DNA from 4 places in the Streptomyces sp. NPDC005202 genome. Region 4 is predicted to be linked to each of the others. Evidence: riboswitches for the same ligand, from Rfam matches in the RefSeq annotation. Region 4 holds a riboswitch; each other region holds the start of a gene.
What was found. A riboswitch is a leader RNA that binds a small molecule or an ion and turns the genes downstream of it on or off. The one in region 4 is predicted to bind thiamine pyrophosphate.
Positions count from the first base shown of each region.

Region 1 (4,190 bases), on a different contig from region 4:
GAGTGTACGAGCCGCCACGGACACGACGCCCTTTCGGCCGATACCGGGGCGGGACTGCAGCCGACCTGTGACGCGGGCGTCGCTGTGCGGTCAGAAAGCTGGGCGCTCGGGATCCAGTCGTGCCAGGCCTTCCGTGGGAGAGGACGCCTCGGCAAAGTGACGGCGCGGAATCCGCCCCGCCAGCCGGGCCAGCCGCCCCGCCTCCACCGCGTGCTTCATCGCCTCGGCCATCACCACCGGCTCCTGCGCCCGCGTCACCGCCGACGCGAGCATCACTCCCGCACACCCCAGCTCCATGGCCAACGCCACGTCCGACGCCGTACCGGCCCCGGCGTCCAGAATCACCGGCACACGCGCGTGCTCGACGATCAGCTGGAAGTTGTGCGGGTTCCGGATCCCGAGCCCGGACCCGATCGGCGACCCCAGCGGCATGATCGCGGCGCAGCCGACGTCCTGAAGCTTCCGCGCCAGCACCGGGTCGTCGTTCGTATACGGCAGCACCGTGAACCCGTCGTCGACCAGCGTCTCCGCCGCGTCCAGCAGCTCGATCGGATCCGGCAGCAGCGTGCGCTCGTCGGCGATGACCTCCAGCTTGATCAGATCGGTGCCCAGCGCCTCCCGCGCCAGGCGGGCGGTCAGCACCGCCTCACCCGCGGTGAAGCACCCCGCGGTGTTCGGCAGCACCCGGATGCCGAGCCTGTCCAGCACCGACAGCACCGACCCGTGCACGGAAGGGTTCACCCGCCGCATCGCGACCGTGGTGAGCTCCGTGCCGGAGGCCACCAGGGCCCGCTCCAGCACATCGAGGCTGGGCGCACCTCCCGTCCCCATGATCAGCCGGGACGTGAAGGACGTACCACCGAGGACAAAGGGATCGTCGGCCATGGGTCAGCCTCCTTGGACGGCGGTCAGCACTTCGACGCGGTCCCCCTCGGCCAGGGCCGTGGACGACCACTGCGCGCGCGGGACGACGGTTTCGTTGAGGGCGGCGGCCACCCCGGAGGGCGCCGCGGTGAGGGTCTTCACGACGGTGTCGAGAGCCGTGCCGGGCGCGATCGTGCGCGGCTCCCCGTTGACCGAGATGTTCATGCGGAGTGCTCCGTGAGTGCTGCGGCACAAAAACGCCTGGGGGTGAAGGGGCGGGCGTAGTCCGGGAGCTCGCCGGTGGTCAGGGCGTGCGCCATCGCGTCACCGGTGACCGGCGTCAGCAGTACCCCGTTGCGGTAGTGCCCTGTGGCCAGCAGCAGCCCGTCCAGCTCGGTCGGGCCGAGCAGCGGCGCGTTGTCGGGGGAGCCGGGGCGCAGCCCGGCCCTGGTCTCCGTCAGCGGCAGCTCGGTGATCCCGGGCACCAGCTCGTGCGCGTCGCGCAGCAGCTCGTACACGCCGCCCGCCGTCACCGTCGTGTCCCAGCCCAGCTCCTCGCTGGTCGCGCCGACGACCAGCTCGCCGCTGAGCCGCGGCACCAGGTAGACGTGGCTGCCGCGCACCACGGCCCGCACGGTCCGGCTCAGGAACGGCGCGCACCGCTTCGGCACGGTCAGCCGCACCACCTGCCCCTTCACCGGCCGCACCGGGGGCGAGACCTCGTCCGGCACGCCCGCCAGCTGCCCGCTGAGGCTGCCGGCCGCGAGCACCACCTGGCCCGCGCCCAGCGCGGTGCCGTCGCGCAGGACGCAGCCCGCGGCCCGGTCCCGCAGCACGGTGAGGCGCTCGGCCCATGCGCGGTGGAACACCACCCCTGCCCGCTCGCACGCGGCCACCAGGGCATGGGCGAGCCGCCGCGGGTCGATCTGGTGGTCGCCGTCCGCCCGGAGCCCGCCGCGCACGCCCGGCGCGAGCATCGGCTCCAGACGCCGGCAGTCCCGCCCGGACAGCCACTCGGAGTCCAGGCCCGACTGGCGCTGCAGCGCGTGCAGATCCCGCAGGTGGGCGCGGTCGTCGGCGTCCAGCGCGACGGCGAGCGTGCCGCACCGGCGGTAGCCGAGGTCGTGGCCGGTCAGCTCGGTCAGCTCGGCCGCGAAGTCCGGGTAGCGGCGGGCCGAGGCCAGGTTCAGCCCGAGCAGGGTCTGCTCGCCGTAGTGCAGTTCGGTGACGGCGGCGAGCATCCCGGCCGCCACCTGTGCGGCCCCGCCGCCCGGCTCGGGGTCCACCACGGCCGTGGCGAACCCGCGCTGGGCCGCGCGCCAGGCCGTCACGAGCCCGATGATCCCGCCCCCGATGACGAGGACGTCTGACGTACGTGGAGACGACATGGGCGTCCAGCCCCTCCCTTCGCCGGCATGACCCGGATCAGGTTCGTACGGTCGGAGGCCGCCAGCCTCCCTCTCAGCCCGGTGCGTCCGGGCTCCCGCGAGTGCTTGTACGGTGGCCACCCTAGCTCTTGCTTCTGCGCCTCTGTAAGGGAGCCTTTCGTCATGACGCGCTCGCTGGACGGCCTCGTCCTCGCTCCCGTCGCCGACCAGGCCCCAGGTCAGGTGGGTGGGCGCACCCGGTTCACGTACCACGAGAAGGACGGGGAGATCTGGGCCGAGTACGCGGGCGGCGACATCGTACGCGGCTGTCTGGTGGGCACGCGGGAAGGCGACCGTCTGGACTTCCGGAACGTGCAGCTGAGCACGACGGGACGACGTCCTGCGGGCACTGCGAATCGACGGTGGTCGAACTTCCCGACGGCCGGGTGCGGTTGGAGGAGACCTGGCGGTGGGAGTCGCAGCCGGGCAGCGGGACGAGCGTGGTGGAACAGGTGACCGAGCCCGTAGTGCAGCAGGTCACCCAGCACGCCCCCTGACTGACCATTTGTCAGTTGTCTATGGTGATCAGGTGAGCGAGCAGACGCAGGAACAGGGCACGTCACAGCCGCGGCGCGTGGTCGTCGTCGGCGCGGGCATGGCCGGCGTGCAGACCGCGGTCGCCCTGCGCGAGCAGGGCTTCACCGGCACCGTCACACTGATCGGCGCCGAACCCCACCAGCCCTACGACCGGCCGCCGCTGTCCAAGGCCGTCCTGCTCGGCAAGGCCGAGGGCGCCGCCTTCGACATCGACTTCGAGGCGCTCGGCGTCGAACTGCAGCTGGGCCGCGAGGTGCTCGGCGTGCGCCCCGACGCGCACGAGCTGGACACCGCCGAGGGGCCGGTCCCGTACGACGTCCTCGTCCTCGCCACCGGCGCCGAACCGATCCGGCTGCCGGGCACCGAGGGCGTCCCCGGCGTGCACCTGCTGCGCACCCTCGACGACGCCGAACGGCTGCGGCCGGTGCTCGCCCGGCAGCACGACATCGTGGTCGTCGGCGCGGGCTGGATCGGCGCCGAGTTCGCCACGGCCGCGCGCGAGGCGGGCTGCGCCGTGACGGTCGTGGAGGCCGCGGACCGCCCGCTCGCTGGGGCGCTGCCCGCCGAGGTGGCCGCCCCGATGGCCGCGTGGTACGCCGACAGCGGCGCCGAGCTGCGCACCCACGCGCGCGTGGAGCGCGTCGAGCCGGGCGCCGTGGTGCTCGACGACGGCTCGCGGCTGTCCGCGGGCGCTGTCGTGGTCGGCATCGGCGCGCGCCCCGCCACGGCCTGGCTCGCCGGCTCCGGCATCGCACTGGGCCGGCACGGCGAGGTCGTGGCCGACGACCACCTGCGCACCAACGTGCCGGACGTCTACGCGGTCGGTGACTGCGCCTCCTTCCCTTCGGGAAGATATGGCGAGCGCCTGCTGGTCCACCACTGGGACAACGCGCTCCAGGGGCCGCGCACCGTCGCGGCCGACATCATCGGCCAGGTCCCCGCGGTCTACGACCCGGTCCCGTACTTCTGGTCCGAGCAGTTCGGCCGCTTCGTGCAGTACGTCGGCCACCACGCCTCCGCCGACACCACCGTCTGGCGCGGCGACCCCTCCGGACCGGCGTGGACGGTGTGCTGGCTCCGCGAGAGCCGCCTGGTCGCCCTGCTGGCGGTGGGCCGGCCGCGCGACCTGGCGCAGGGCAGGCGCCTGATCGAGGCGGGCACGCCGATGGATCCGGAGCTGCTGGCGGACCCGGCTAGGCCGCTGAAGGCGGCGACAGCGTAGTTCGGCGTCCCTCGACGGACCGGCCTGACTTCCGACTGTCAGTGCGGGATGGCAGGCTTGTTCCCGTGACCGAGATTGACGCCAAGATCGATGCTCTCGTCCCTGCCTGGCTCACCCTCCCCGACATCGCCGAGAAGCTC
Region 1 covers NZ_JBEXHW010000001.1:606,296-610,485, forward strand. Annotated here, with positions in the region: gene ABZV31_RS02860 (thiazole synthase) at 91-885, opposite strand; gene thiS (sulfur carrier protein ThiS) at 889-1,089, opposite strand; gene thiO (glycine oxidase ThiO) at 1,086-2,252, opposite strand; TPP riboswitch at 2,250-2,361, opposite strand; partial or broken gene ABZV31_RS02875 (hypothetical protein) at 2,415-2,788, shown strand; gene ABZV31_RS02880 (FAD-dependent oxidoreductase) at 2,821-4,050, shown strand; gene ABZV31_RS02885 (Rv2175c family DNA-binding protein) at 4,116-4,190, shown strand, end outside.
Region 1: it holds a riboswitch for thiamine pyrophosphate, as region 4 does, so the genes downstream of both, thiO (glycine oxidase ThiO) here and thiC (phosphomethylpyrimidine synthase ThiC) in region 4, are expected to answer to the same signal.

Region 2 (4,190 bases), on a different contig from region 4:
GAACGGCGGCTTGTCCAGCGCGATCAGGAACCCGAAGCCGACGGTCACCGCGGAGACCCCGAGCGGCAGCATCAGCAGCGCGTCGAAGCCGCGCACGATCCGGCCCGCGTCCCGCCGGGTGAGCGCGGCGGCGGCGAGACCGCCGATCGCCACGGCGACGGCGGTGGCGGCGACGGCGTACGACAGGGACGTACCGACGGCGTCGATCGGCGCCACCAGGAAGGTCCCGCCGTCCGCGTTCGTCAGCGCCCGGTAGTAGCCGAACCCTGGCGCGTCCAGTGACCGCTGCACCAGCACGGCGAGCGGCAGCAGGAGCAGGACGACGACGGTGGCGAGGACGCCCGCCAGCAGCGTCCACTGTCCCGCGCCGCGCGGCCGCCGCGCGGTCACGGACGCGTCCACCAGCTTGAGAGCGGTCTCCCGCCGCCGCACGGTCCAGGCGTGCACGGCGAGGATCACCCCCACCGCCAGGAACTGGACGATCGTCAGCACCGCGGCCGTGGACAGGTCGAAGATCTCGGACGTCTGCCGGTAGATCTCCACTTCGAGGGTCGAGAAGGTCGGGCCGCCGAGGATCTGCACCACGCCGAAGGAGGTGAAGGTGAAGAGGAAGACCATGAGCGCGGCGGCGGCGACCGCCGGGGCCAGGGCCGGCAGCGTGACGTTCCGCCAGGCCGTCAGCGGCGACGCGCCGAGCACCCGCGCGGCCTCCTCCTGCCGCGGGTCGAGCTGCGCCCACAGCCCGCCGACGGTCCGCACGACGACCGCGTAGTTGAAGAAGACGTGCGCCAGCAGGATCGCCCACACGGTGGTGTCCAGCCGTACGCCCCACAGCTCGTCGAGGAGTCCGCCGCGCCCGACGAGCGCGAGGAACGCGGTGCCGACGACGACCGTGGGCAGCACGAACGGGACGGTGACGACGGCCCGCAGGACCTGGCGGCCCGGAAAGTCGAGGCGGGCGAAGACGTACGCGCCGGGCAGCGCGACCAGCAGCGTGAGCGCGGTGGAGGCGAGCGCCTGCCAGGTGGTGAACCACAGCACGTGCCGGATGTCGGACTGCCCGAGCACATCCGCGAGCCGCCCGAACTGCCAGGCCCCGCCGACCTTCAGGCCGCGCTCGACGATCGCGGCCACGGGGTAGGCGAAGAACACCGCGAAGAACGCGACGGGCACGGCCATGAGCCCGAGCCGCGCCGCGTTCCCCGTTCGGCTCCTCGTCCAGCCCTTGCGGGGGACTACTTCAGTACGAGTGAGGTCCACGACTTGACCCACTGGTCACGGTTGGCGGCGATCTTGCCGGGAGCCATGCTCTGGGGGTCCTTGGCCGCCGGACCGTACTGGGTGAACTCGGCGGGCACCTTCGCCCCCTCGACCACTGGGTAGACGAACATGTTGAGCGGCATGTCCTCCTGGAACTCCTTGGAGATCAGGAAGTCGATGAACGCCTTGCCGCCCTTGGTGTTCTTCGCGTTGCTCAGCAGTCCGGCGAACTCGATCTGCCGGAAGCAGGTGCCGGCCGCGACCCCCGTGGGGGCGGTCTTCGGCTTCGGGTCGGCGAAGACGACCTCGGCGGGCAGCGAGGAGGCGTACGACACGACGAGCGGCCGGTCGCCCTTGGCCTTCTTGCCACCGGCGGACCCGGAGAACTCCTCGTTGTAGGCCTGCTCCCAGCCGTCGACGACCTTCACGCCGTTGGCCTTGAGCTTCTTCCAGTAGTCCTGCCAGCCGTTGTCCCCGTACTGGGCGGCGGTGCCGAGCAGGAAGCCGAGGCCGGGCGAGGAGGTGGCGGCGTTCTCGGTGACGAAAAGGTCCTTGTACTGCGGCTTGACCAGGTCGTCGAAGGACTGCGGCGGGGTCAGCCCATGCTTGCTGAAGTACGCCTTGTCGTAGTTGACGCAGATGTCGCCGTAGTCGATCGGCGTGACCCGGTGCTTGCCCTTGTCGAGCTGATAGGCGGCGCCGACCTTGTCGAGCCCCTTGGCCTCGTACGGCTGGAACAGCCCGTTGTCGAGGGCCCGCGACAGCAGCGTGTTGTCGACGCCGAAGAAGACGTCGCCCTGCGGGTTGTCCTTGGTGAGGATGGCCTTGTTGACGGCCTGTCCGGCATCGCCGTCCTTGAGGACCTTGACCGTGTAGCCCGACTGCTTCTCGAAGTCCTTGATGACGCTCTTCGAGACGGCCCACGAGTCGTGGCTGACGAGCGTCACGGTCCTGGAGCCGCCGCCGCTGCCGGCGCCGGAGCCGGACGACGATCCGCAGGCGGACAGCGTGACGAGGCCGAGCCCGACCGCCACGGCCACGAAGGTCTTGGTGTGCACTGGATTTCCTCCTGGGGGTGACCAGGAAGAGACGCGGCCCTGCCCGGGGCCTTCGGAGGGGTTCTCCGCCGACTCCCGGGCAGGGCGCAACAGCTCGAGTAACGACCGATCTCCCTACCCAGAATGACCTGGGCGAGGTTCAGAGGGTCTGCGGCCGGTTGCCGCACTCTCAGCGCTGTGGCGCTCCCCTGTCGGAATATGAAGATGTGGACGGCCTCAGATTACCGCTCGGTGGCCGCCAGCTGACCACATGCCCCGTCGATCTCCTGACCCCGGGTGTCCCGGACGGTGACGGGCACCCCATGGGCCGCGATGGCCTCGACGAACGCCTTCTCGTCCGCAGGCCGCGAGGCGGTCCACTTCGACCCCGGCGTCGGGTTGAGCGGGATCAGATTGACGTGCACCGGCTTGCCCTTGAGCAACCGTCCGAGCCGGTCACCGCGCCACGCCTGGTCGTTGATGTCCCGGATCAGCGCGTACTCGATGGACAGCCGACGCCCGGACTTCTCTACGTACTCGAACCCGGCGTCGAGGACCTCGCGCACCTTCCACCGCGTGTTGACGGGGACGAGGGTGTCGCGCAGCTCGTCGTCGGGTGCGTGCAGCGAGATCGCGAGCCGGCACTTGAAACCCTCGTCGGCGAACCGGTGGATCGCCGGGACCAGTCCTACCGTCGACACCGTGATGCCGCGCTGCGACAGCCCGAGTCCGTCCGGCGCGGGGTCTGTCAGGGCCCGGATCGCGCCGACGACGCGCTTGTAGTTGGCGAGGGGCTCGCCCATGCCCATGAAGACGATGTTGGACAGCCGCGCGGGACCGCCGGGGACCTCGCCGTCCCTGAGCGCCCGCATCCCGTCCACGATCTGGTGCACGATCTCCGCGGTGGACAGGTTGCGGTCCAGACCCGCCTGCCCGGTGGCGCAGAACGGGCAGTTCATGCCGCAGCCCGCCTGCGAGCTGATGCACATGGTCACCCGGTCCGGGTACCGCATGAGCACGGACTCGACGAGCGTCCCGTCGAACAGCCGCCACAGCGTCTTGCGCGTGGTGCCCTGGTCGGTCGACAGGTGCCGGACGACCGTCATCAGCTCCGGAAGCAGCGCCTCCTGCAGCCTGGCGCGCGAACCGGCGGGAATGTCGGTCCACTGCTCCGGGTCGTGCGCGTACCGCGCGAAGTAGTGCTGCGAAAGCTGCTTGGCACGAAACGGCTTCTCGCCGATCGCGGCGACGGCCTCCTTACGCTCGGCAGGCGTGAGATCGGCAAGGTGCCGCGGCGGCTTCTTGGCTCCGCGCGGGGCGACGAAAGTGAGTTCTCCGGGCTTGGGCATGGTCTTTTCAGTGTCGCAGATCAATTCCTGTGACCTGCGCCCGAAGGCTCGCACGGTGGTCGTTGACTGTCGTCGTCGGTCGTCTTTGGCCACCCTCGGACGGCCCACAGACGGCCCGGCCGGGGCTCAAGCGACAAGCGACAGGACAAGGGCGCCGACGCGCCGCCATCCTGGGCCAAGATCCGTTTGAAGACGGACCCTAGCGTCCTGAGTCGTCAATTCGGTTCAGCTGGCGGGCGAGGCGTTCGAGGATCTCGTCTGCGGTCTTCCTCCGGACGAAGGGTTTGGGGTCTAAGGACCGGGGGCCTGGAGCGCCCCCGGTCATCGCGCGGCGGTCAGGTTACCGAGTCCACGCTGCCGTCTCCACCCGTTACACGGGGCCGCCTCCACCGCCGCCGCCTCCGCCTCCGCCACCCATGCTGCCGTCTCCGCCCAGGTCTGGGATGATCGGGCGGAACCCCGGGCTTGTCTCCGGCCCCGGGAGGAACGGGACCTTCGGGATGATCGGGCGGAACCCCGGGCTTGTCTCCGGCCCCGGGAAGAA
Region 2 covers NZ_JBEXHW010000009.1:16,689-20,878, forward strand. Annotated here, with positions in the region: gene ABZV31_RS16165 (iron ABC transporter permease) at 1-1,179, opposite strand, end outside; gene ABZV31_RS16170 (thiamine ABC transporter substrate-binding protein) at 1,236-2,318, opposite strand; TPP riboswitch at 2,412-2,518, opposite strand; gene rlmN (23S rRNA (adenine(2503)-C(2))-methyltransferase RlmN) at 2,540-3,646, opposite strand.
Region 2: it holds a riboswitch for thiamine pyrophosphate, as region 4 does, so the genes downstream of both, ABZV31_RS16170 (thiamine ABC transporter substrate-binding protein) here and thiC (phosphomethylpyrimidine synthase ThiC) in region 4, are expected to answer to the same signal.

Region 3 (4,190 bases), on a different contig from region 4:
CGCGCCCAGATGATGGCCACCGGCGCCACCGACGGGAACATCATCGCCACCATCATGGTCACCCACAACAGCAGGAAGAGCGGCAGAGCCAGACCCATCGTTCCCGGCTCCACGCCCATGTCACGGGACTGGGCGACGGTGAGCACCCATGCCAGCGCCGCGAGCACAGCCATCAGGATCCATGCAACGGCCAGATCACGCCGCGGCAGGGGGATTCCGGGCTGTGTCGGCGCGGGGGCGGCGATGCGGACGTGCAGCATGGCACTCCTCCCAGGGGCCCGCCCTGCGATTACCACCAGGCACTTCACCCCTGGGGTCCCGGCAGTGTCGACTGCGCCTGCCCACGGGGAGTGACAAGTCGGCCGGACTCCTCCAGCAGATCACAGAGTGGGTGCTGCAAAACCGCGTCGTCGTGTCCTCGGCGGCCTGGACGGTGTGCCCACCGTACTGTGCGCGCCCACAACCCCCTCGGTTGGAGCAGGGAGGGCCTGGCCGCGGAACTCGTCAGCGGTTCAAGGGCTGGAAGCGGCGCAGCCGCAAGCTGTTCGAGAGCACGAAGACCGAGAAGAACGCCATCGCGCCGCCGGCGATCATCGGGTTGAGCAAGCCGAGCGCGGCCAGCGGCAGCGCGGCGACGTTGTAGGCGAACGCCCAGAACAGGTTGGCCTTGATCGTAGGAAGGGTGCGGCGCGCCAGCCGGATCGCATCCGCCGCCGCCCGCAGGTCACCCCGTACGAGGGTGAGGTCGCAGGCGGCGATCGCCGCGTCGGTGCCGGTGCCCATCGCAAGTCCCAGGTCGGCCTGGGCGAGGGCGGCCGCGTCGTTGACGCCGTCGCCGACCATCGCCACCACCTGGCCCTGCTGCTGGAGGCGTTCGACCTCGGCGGCCCTGTCCTCCGGGTGGACTTCGGCGATGACCTGGTCGATGCCGACCTCGGCCGCCACCGCGTGGGCCGCCGCCGTGTTGTCGCCGGTCAGCAGCACCGGGGTGGGCCCGAGCCGCTTGAGGTCGGCCACCGCCTCGGCGCTGGTCGCCTTGACGGTGTCGGCGACGACCAGTGCGCCACGTACCTCTCCGTCCCAGGCGGCGAAGACCACCGTGCGGCCCTCGGCCTCGACCTCCTTCTGTGCGCGGCCGAGCTCGTCGGGCAGCACCTGGCCCTGTTCCTCCAGCCACGCGGCCCGGCCCGCCTCCACGCCCTCGGCGCGGCCGGCAGCCTCCCCTCCAAGGCCGAGGTTCGAAGGCTCGTGACGGTCACACGGGGAGCCAGGACGGTGTCATCCCAGGACGGTGTCATCTGCGGGTGGCATGTCGACACGGGAGAGAAGCTGCTGCAGGTCAGGCACGGACGCTCGGTGAACGCGGTGGCCTTCTATCCGGACGGCCGGTTCCTGGCGAGCGCCGGTGAGGACAAGCTGGTGCGCGGTACACAGATCCCCGAGGCCGACGAGTGACCAGCTCCCGCAGATGGAACGAGGCCCGTCCCGCAGACACGAAACCGCGGCAGTTCAACCCTGCACCGACGCCTTCGGCCTGCCGATCGCCCTCGCGACGGTGCGGGCGCTGCACGAGGCGGGCCTGCGCGATCCCCGGCGCACGGCCGGGGCCGACTGGCAGGAACGCGTTGATGCCCTGGCGCCGACTGGCAGGAACGCGTCGACGTCCTGGGGCCGACGGCTACCGGCGTTACGACGAACGGACGGCGACTCAGCTCGGCGACGGCGCGCAGTTGCTGATGGAGCATCGGGGTGGCGACCTGCGGCGCATGCGAAAGGAGGCCGACGGGGACGTCTCCGCCTGCGCCGGCTGCTGCAGGAGATACCGGGGACGGGTCCGGCCGGTGCGGACATCTTCCTGCGCGAGGGCAACGGGTCCGGCCGGAGGTGGCGCCCTACCTGGACGCCAAGGCCCTGTCCGGGGCGGAGCGGCTCGGGCTGCCGAAGGACCCGGACGACCGGGTGACGCGCACGGCGCCGTCCGGCCGGCAGCTCGCCGGATTCCACGGGCGCTCCGGTGACGAGGTCGACAAGACCGGCTTCATCCACACCAAGCGCTGACGCACCACGGCGCCAGGGGAAGGGCCGCTGCCCGATGGCGGCCCTTCCGTATGGCACATCCCCAGGCTCGCGTTAGTCTTGCCGCTGTACCGGACACGGGGTGCCCCACCTGCGGGCTGAGATCACACCCGTTGAACCTGAACCAGTTCGTACTGGCGGAGGGATGTCTTTCATGCCCTTGGCGCATGTTTCCGGCGGGCTGCCCGCCGACGGCCGGCGAGACGTCTTCGACGGACGGATGCCCAGCGCTCCCGGCGACCTCAGGGTCGAGGGGCACGGCATCGAACCGGTCCCCGAGAGCAATCGTTACGGCGGCGCGGGCCGGCTGTTCACCGTCTGGTTCGCCCCGAATCTGACCATGACCGGAGTGTTCACCGGGACCATCGGCATCACGCTCGGCCTCAACTTCACCACCGCGCTCGCCGCCGTCGTCCTGGGCACGGTGCTCGGCGCGGTGCCCACCGCCTACCTCGGCACCTGGGGCAGCCGCACCGGCGCCGGTCAGCTCCCGCTGGCCCGGCTCGCGTTCGGGCGTGCAGTGGCGCTGCCCGGTGTGCTGCAGTGGCTGTCGTCGGTCGCCTGGGACGCGCTGATCGGACTGTTCGGCGGGGACGCGCTGGCGCGGCTGTGCGGCTGGCCGTTCTGGCTGGGTGTCCTGGTCGTGATGCTGGGGCAGGGTGCCCTCGGGGTTCTCGGGTACGAGGCAATCCACCGGCTCCAGACCGTTATGACCTTCGTGCTCGCGGCCGCCTTCGCACTGATCGCCGTGCGGATGACGGCCGGCGTCCACATCGCCGCGACGGGCAGCGCGCACGGCGCCGACCGGGCGGGCGCCTTCGTACTGACCAGCACCATCGCACTCAGCCTGGCCCTGTCCTGGGCCCCGTACGCCAGCGACTTCAGCCGCTATCTGCCGCGCGCCACCTCCCGCTCCCGGATGTTCTGGTGCACGCTGCTCGGACTCGTGGTGTCCTTCCTGGCCGTACAGGTCCTCGGTCTGTGGGGTGCGTCGGTGCTCACCGACCAGACGGCCGCCGGGGTGGACAAGCTGCTGGGCGGGGGCACGGCGGGCGCCTTCGGGCTGCTGGCGGTGGCTCTGGCGGCGCTGTGCAGCAACGCCATGAACGACTACAGCGGCTCCCTGGCGCTGCAGACCGTCGGGGTGCGCGTGCCGCGCCCGGCGGCAGCCGCCCTCGCCGCGGTGCTCGGCTTCCCGCTGGTCCTGTGGATGCACGCGGCCGACACCACCGCCCGCTTCCAGAACGTGCTGCTGTTCGTGGGCTACTGGATCCCCGGGTTCGTGGCGATCGTGATCGTCGACTGGCTGGTGCGTCGCGGTTCCGTGACCGATCTCGCCGCCGCGACGGCCCGGCCCCGGTCGGTATGGCCCCCGCTCCTGGCGTTCACGGGTGCCTTCGCCGCGGCGGTGCCGTTCATGGACACGGGCCTGTACGTGGGCCCGGTCGCCCACGCGCTGCACGGCGCTGACGTGTCGTACTACGTGGCGTTCCTGGTGGCCCTCGCCGTGTACGCGCCGCTGCGCGTCCGAGAGGAGGGACGCGCATGACCGCGCCGCCCCGTGTCCTGACGGTCGCCGGGTCCGACTCCGGCGGCGGCGCCGGCATCCAGGCCGACCTGAAGACGATGCTGGCGCTCGGCGCTCACGGGATGAGCGTGGTCACGGCTGTCACGGCGCAGAACTCCGTCGGCGTGCAGGGCGCCTGGGAGCTGCCCGTGGAGGCGGTGCGGGCCCAGTACCGCAGCGTCGTCGACGACATCGGCGTCCAGGCGGTGAAGACGGGCATGCTCGCCTCGCCGGCGCTGGTCGAGACGGTGGCCGACCTGCTCGCGGACGTGGCGGCCCCGGTCGTCGTGGACCCGGTGAGCGTCTCCAAACACGGGGACAGGCTGCTCGCTGACGACGCGCTGGACGCCGTACGCACCCGGCTGCTGCCGCGCGCGACGGTGACCACGCCGAACCTGGACGAGGTCGCGGAGCTGACCGGCATGCGGGTGACCGACGAGCCGGGCATGCGCCGCGCGGCCGCGCGGCTGCTGTCGTACGGGCCCCGGTGGGTGCTGGTGAAGGGCGGACATCTGCCCGGCGAGGCCGTGGACCTGCTGACCGACGG
Region 3 covers NZ_JBEXHW010000058.1:15,246-19,435, forward strand. Annotated here, with positions in the region: partial or broken gene ABZV31_RS36770 (DUF2182 domain-containing protein) at 1-260, opposite strand, end outside; partial or broken gene ABZV31_RS36775 (HAD-IC family P-type ATPase) at 505-1,197, opposite strand; gene ABZV31_RS36780 (hypothetical protein) at 1,276-1,455, shown strand; partial or broken gene ABZV31_RS36785 (endonuclease) at 1,541-1,953, shown strand; TPP riboswitch at 2,145-2,239, shown strand; gene ABZV31_RS36790 (cytosine permease) at 2,231-3,625, shown strand; gene thiD (bifunctional hydroxymethylpyrimidine kinase/phosphomethylpyrimidine kinase) at 3,622-4,190, shown strand, end outside.
Region 3: it holds a riboswitch for thiamine pyrophosphate, as region 4 does, so the genes downstream of both, ABZV31_RS36790 (cytosine permease) here and thiC (phosphomethylpyrimidine synthase ThiC) in region 4, are expected to answer to the same signal.

Region 4 (4,190 bases):
GCCGCCGAACCGCTCTGTGATGCTTTGGCTAATCTTCATTGAGCAGAACTTCGGCCCGCACATCGAGCAGAAGTGGGCCGTCTTGGCCGGCTCCGCCGGGAGGGTCTCGTCGTGGAACTCCCGTGCCGTGTCCGGGTCGAGGGCGAGATTGAACTGGTCCTCCCACCGGAACTCGAAGCGGGCGTCGGACAGCGCGTCGTCCCACTCCTGCGCACCTGGGTGCCCCTTGGCGAGGTCGGCTGCGTGCGCGGCGATCTTGTAGGTGATGACGCCGGTCTTCACGTCGTCACGGTTGGGCAGGCCCAAGTGCTCCTTGGGCGTGACGTAGCAGAGCATGGCCGTGCCCCACCAGGCGATCATCGCGGCACCGATGCCGGAGGTGATGTGGTCGTACGCCGGCGCGATGTCCGTCGTCAGCGGGCCGAGCGTATAGAACGGAGCTTCATCACAGATCTCCTGCTGAAGGTCGATGTTCTCCTTGATCTTGTGCATCGGGACGTGACCGGGGCCCTCGATCATCGTCTGCACATGGAAACGCCTGGCGATCCGCCCGAGTTCCCCGAGCGTACGCAACTCCGCGAGCTGTGCCTCGTCGTTGGCGTCCGCGATCGAGCCCGGCCGCAGGCCGTCGCCCAGCGAGTAGGTGACGTCGTAGGCGGCGAGGATCTCGCAGAGCTCCTCGAAGTTCTCGTACAGGAACGACTCCTTGTGGTGCGCGAGGCACCAGGCCGCCATGATCGATCCGCCGCGCGAGACGATGCCGGTCTTGCGGTTCGCGGTCAGCGGCACGTACGCGAGGCGTACGCCCGCGTGAACCGTCATGTAGTCCACGCCCTGCTCGGCCTGCTCGATGACCGTGTCCTTGTAGATCTCCCAGGTCAGTTCCTCGGCCTTGCCGTCGACCTTCTCCAGGGCCTGGTAGAGCGGCACGGTGCCGATGGGGACGGGGGAGTTGCGCAGCACCCACTCACGGGTGGTGTGGATGTTGCGGCCGGTGGAGAGGTCCATGACCGTGTCAGCGCCCCAGCGGGTCGCCCAGGTCATCTTCTCGACCTCCTCCTCGATGGAGGACGTCACCGCGGAGTTGCCGATGTTGGCGTTGACTTTCACCAGGAACCGCTTGCCGATGATCATCGGCTCGATCTCCGGGTGGTTGACGTTGGCCGGCAGTACCGCGCGGCCGGCCGCGATCTCCTCACGGACCACCTCGGGCGAAACGTTCTCCCGGATGGCCACGAACTCCATCTCGGGCGTGATCTCGCCCCGGCGCGCGTACGCGAGCTGCGTTACCGCCTTGCCGTCGCGGCCACGGCGCGGCTGGCGCGGCCGTCCCGGGAACACCGCGTCGAGGTTGCGCAGACCCCCGCGCGGCGAGGTGTGCTTGATCCCGTCGTCCTCGGGTCGGACGGGACGGCCCACGTACTCCTCGGTGTCGCCGCGGCTGATGATCCAGTTCTCGCGCAGCGGCGGCAGGCCCCTGCGAACGTCGGTGTCGACGAGTGGATCGGTGTACGGGCCCGACGTGTCGTACAGCGTGACCGACTGCCCGTTGGTGAGGTGCACCTGACGGACCGGCACCCGCAGGTCGGGGCGTGAGCCCTCGACGTACGCCTTGTGCCAGCCGATGGACTTCCCGGCTTCCCCGTTGCTGGAGATCTGCGTGGAGGCAGGCGTGCGTGCGTCCTTATTGGTCATGAGACCTACTCCCTACGCCGGCATTACCCGGTAACAGGTTCGGCGGTCGACGCAGCGGTTTCCATCTGCCGACGTTTCCTGTGAAACATCTCTCGTTCCACGTGAAACATTTCGAAGACGGAGGTCAGCGCCCTCTCAGCCCGGTGCTCCGAGCTCCCGCGTGTGCAAAGGTGCCTCCACGCTAGCGTCAGTTCGGGCGCGGTGAATAGAGGGCCCCTGCCGTTCTTGCGATGATCGGGCGGTGACCACGACACAGCAGTCCCCCTATCCGCCGCCCGAGCCGCGGCGCGGACACGGCGCCGGACACGGAGACGGGCACGGCTCCGGGCACGGCCATGGCCCTGGACCCGATGGCGGACACGGCCACGGCCCTGGCCCCGGGGACGGACACCACCCCGGGCCCGGAGCGTGGGACGCCCATGACCACGGAACCGCGGACAGGCACAGCCACGGCCCCGAAGCCGGCAGAGGTCAGGGGCATGGCCCGGACGCCGGTGGCGGGCACGGGCACTCGCACAGTCACAGTCATGGGCCTGCCACCCCCGTCTCGAAGCACCTGCGCAAGGTCATCGCGGCGATCCTGATCCCGTTCGCCGTCGCTGTGGTGGTCGGGCTCGGGGTGCTCTGGCCCAGCGGCGCTCCGTCGCACGAGCGCACGGGCGTCGGCTTCGACCGGCAGACCCAGCAGGCCACGGTCACGAAGGTGGTCGGGGTGAGCTGCAAGTCGGTGAACGCCTCCGGGGACACGCCGACCGGGGACACCTCCACCGCCGAGGGCTCCTCCGCGCAGCAGCAGGCGAAAGGCACCTGCAAGAAGGCCACGATCCGGGTCGACACCGGCAACGACAAGGGCCGTACGTTCACCGAGATCGTGCAGCCGGACCAGTCACGGCAGTTGCACCAGGGCGAGAAGGTCGTGGTCGCCTACGAGCCCTCCGCGCCGAGGGATCTGCAGTACTCGGTCACCGACGTCAACCGGCGCTTCCCGATGGCGTTGCTGGCCGGCATCTTCGCACTCGCCGTCGTGGTCGTCGGGCGTATGCGGGGCGTGATGGCGCTGGTCGCGCTGGCCATCAGTTTCCTGGTGCTGAACTTCTTCATCCTGCCCGCGATCCTGCAGGGCTCGAATCCGCTGGTCGTGGCGGTGGTCGGGTCGAGCGCCATCATGCTGATCGCCCTCTACCTGTGCCACGGCCTGTCCGCCCGCACCTCGGTGGCGGTGCTGGGGACCCTCATCTCGCTGCTGCTGATCGGCGTCCTGGGCTCGCTGTTCATCGGCTGGGCCGCGCTCACCGGCAACACGGACGACAACACCGGCCTGATCCACGGCTTGTATCCGTCGATCGACATGAGCGGTCTGCTGCTCGCCGGCGTCATCATCGGCTCGCTCGGTGTCCTGGACGACGTGACGGTGACGCAGACGTCGGCGGTCTGGGAGCTGCACGAGGCCAATCCGGCGATGGGCCGACGCGGGCTGTACCGCGCGGGCATCCGCATCGGCCGCGACCACATCGCGTCCGTCGTCAACACCCTCGTCCTCGCCTACGCGGGCGCCGCGCTGCCGCTGCTGCTGCTCTTCTCCATTGCGCAGAGCAGCGTGGTGACCGTCGCCAACAGCGAACTGGTCGCGGAGGAGATCGTGCGCACGCTGGTGGGCTCGATCGGCCTGGTTGCCTCGGTGCCGGTCACCACCCTCCTCGCGGCCCTGGTGGTCTCGGCCGACCGCCCGGGACCAGAGCCGGCGTCGGCGTCGGTCACCCAGCCGGCTCCGGCGCGCAGCGGAAGGGGGCGGCGCCGCAAGCGGTGACACGGCGTCAGGACACGGACGGAGGGACCGGACGAGGCAGCCGGGGAAGCTGCGGGCCGACGGCGAGGCGCCGACCGATCCGCTGACCGTCCTCGGCGTGCAGCAGGGCCTTCCTGCGCGCCTTGGGACCTGCGCTGAAGAACTCCGGCGCACTCCCGGAGCGCGCGGTGAAGCCTTCCAGCGCCCGCGGGACGCGCGGTGAAGCGTTACGCCACCGCACGCGCCCCGTTGCCGTAACGCTTCAGCCAACGCTTCAGCCCGCGCTCTGCTCCTCCGCCAGGATGCGGTCCAGGGCCTCGTCGAGGTGGGCGTCGAAGTCGGCGAGCGCCCCCTCCTGGCCCAGCGGCACCAGCTTGTCCGTGCGGTCGAGGAACGCCACGAGCGGCGCCGTCGAGGAGCGGAACAGCGCCCGGTCACCGCCGACCTGAAGCCGGATCAGGACCTCGCTCGGAAAGTCCGTGTCGGCGGGTGAGATCCGCACATCGCCGTCCCCGCACGGGGTGCCCACCCCGTCGATCAGCAGTTCCCGTCCGAAGGCCCAGGTCACCGGGGCGTCTCCGGGCAGATGGAAGGTCAACCGCACGGCGTAGGGATCACAGGTCTCGTACCGCAGCTCCACCGGGATGCGGAAGGAGAGCTCCTCCGACACGAGAAAGCTCATCATGACCTCTGCCTGTACGGACTCGCG
Region 4 covers NZ_JBEXHW010000021.1:112,259-116,448, forward strand. Annotated here, with positions in the region: gene thiC (phosphomethylpyrimidine synthase ThiC) at 1-1,695, opposite strand, end outside; TPP riboswitch at 1,688-1,865, opposite strand; gene ABZV31_RS26070 (YibE/F family protein) at 1,937-3,502, shown strand; gene ABZV31_RS26075 (SsgA family sporulation/cell division regulator) at 3,756-4,190, opposite strand, start outside.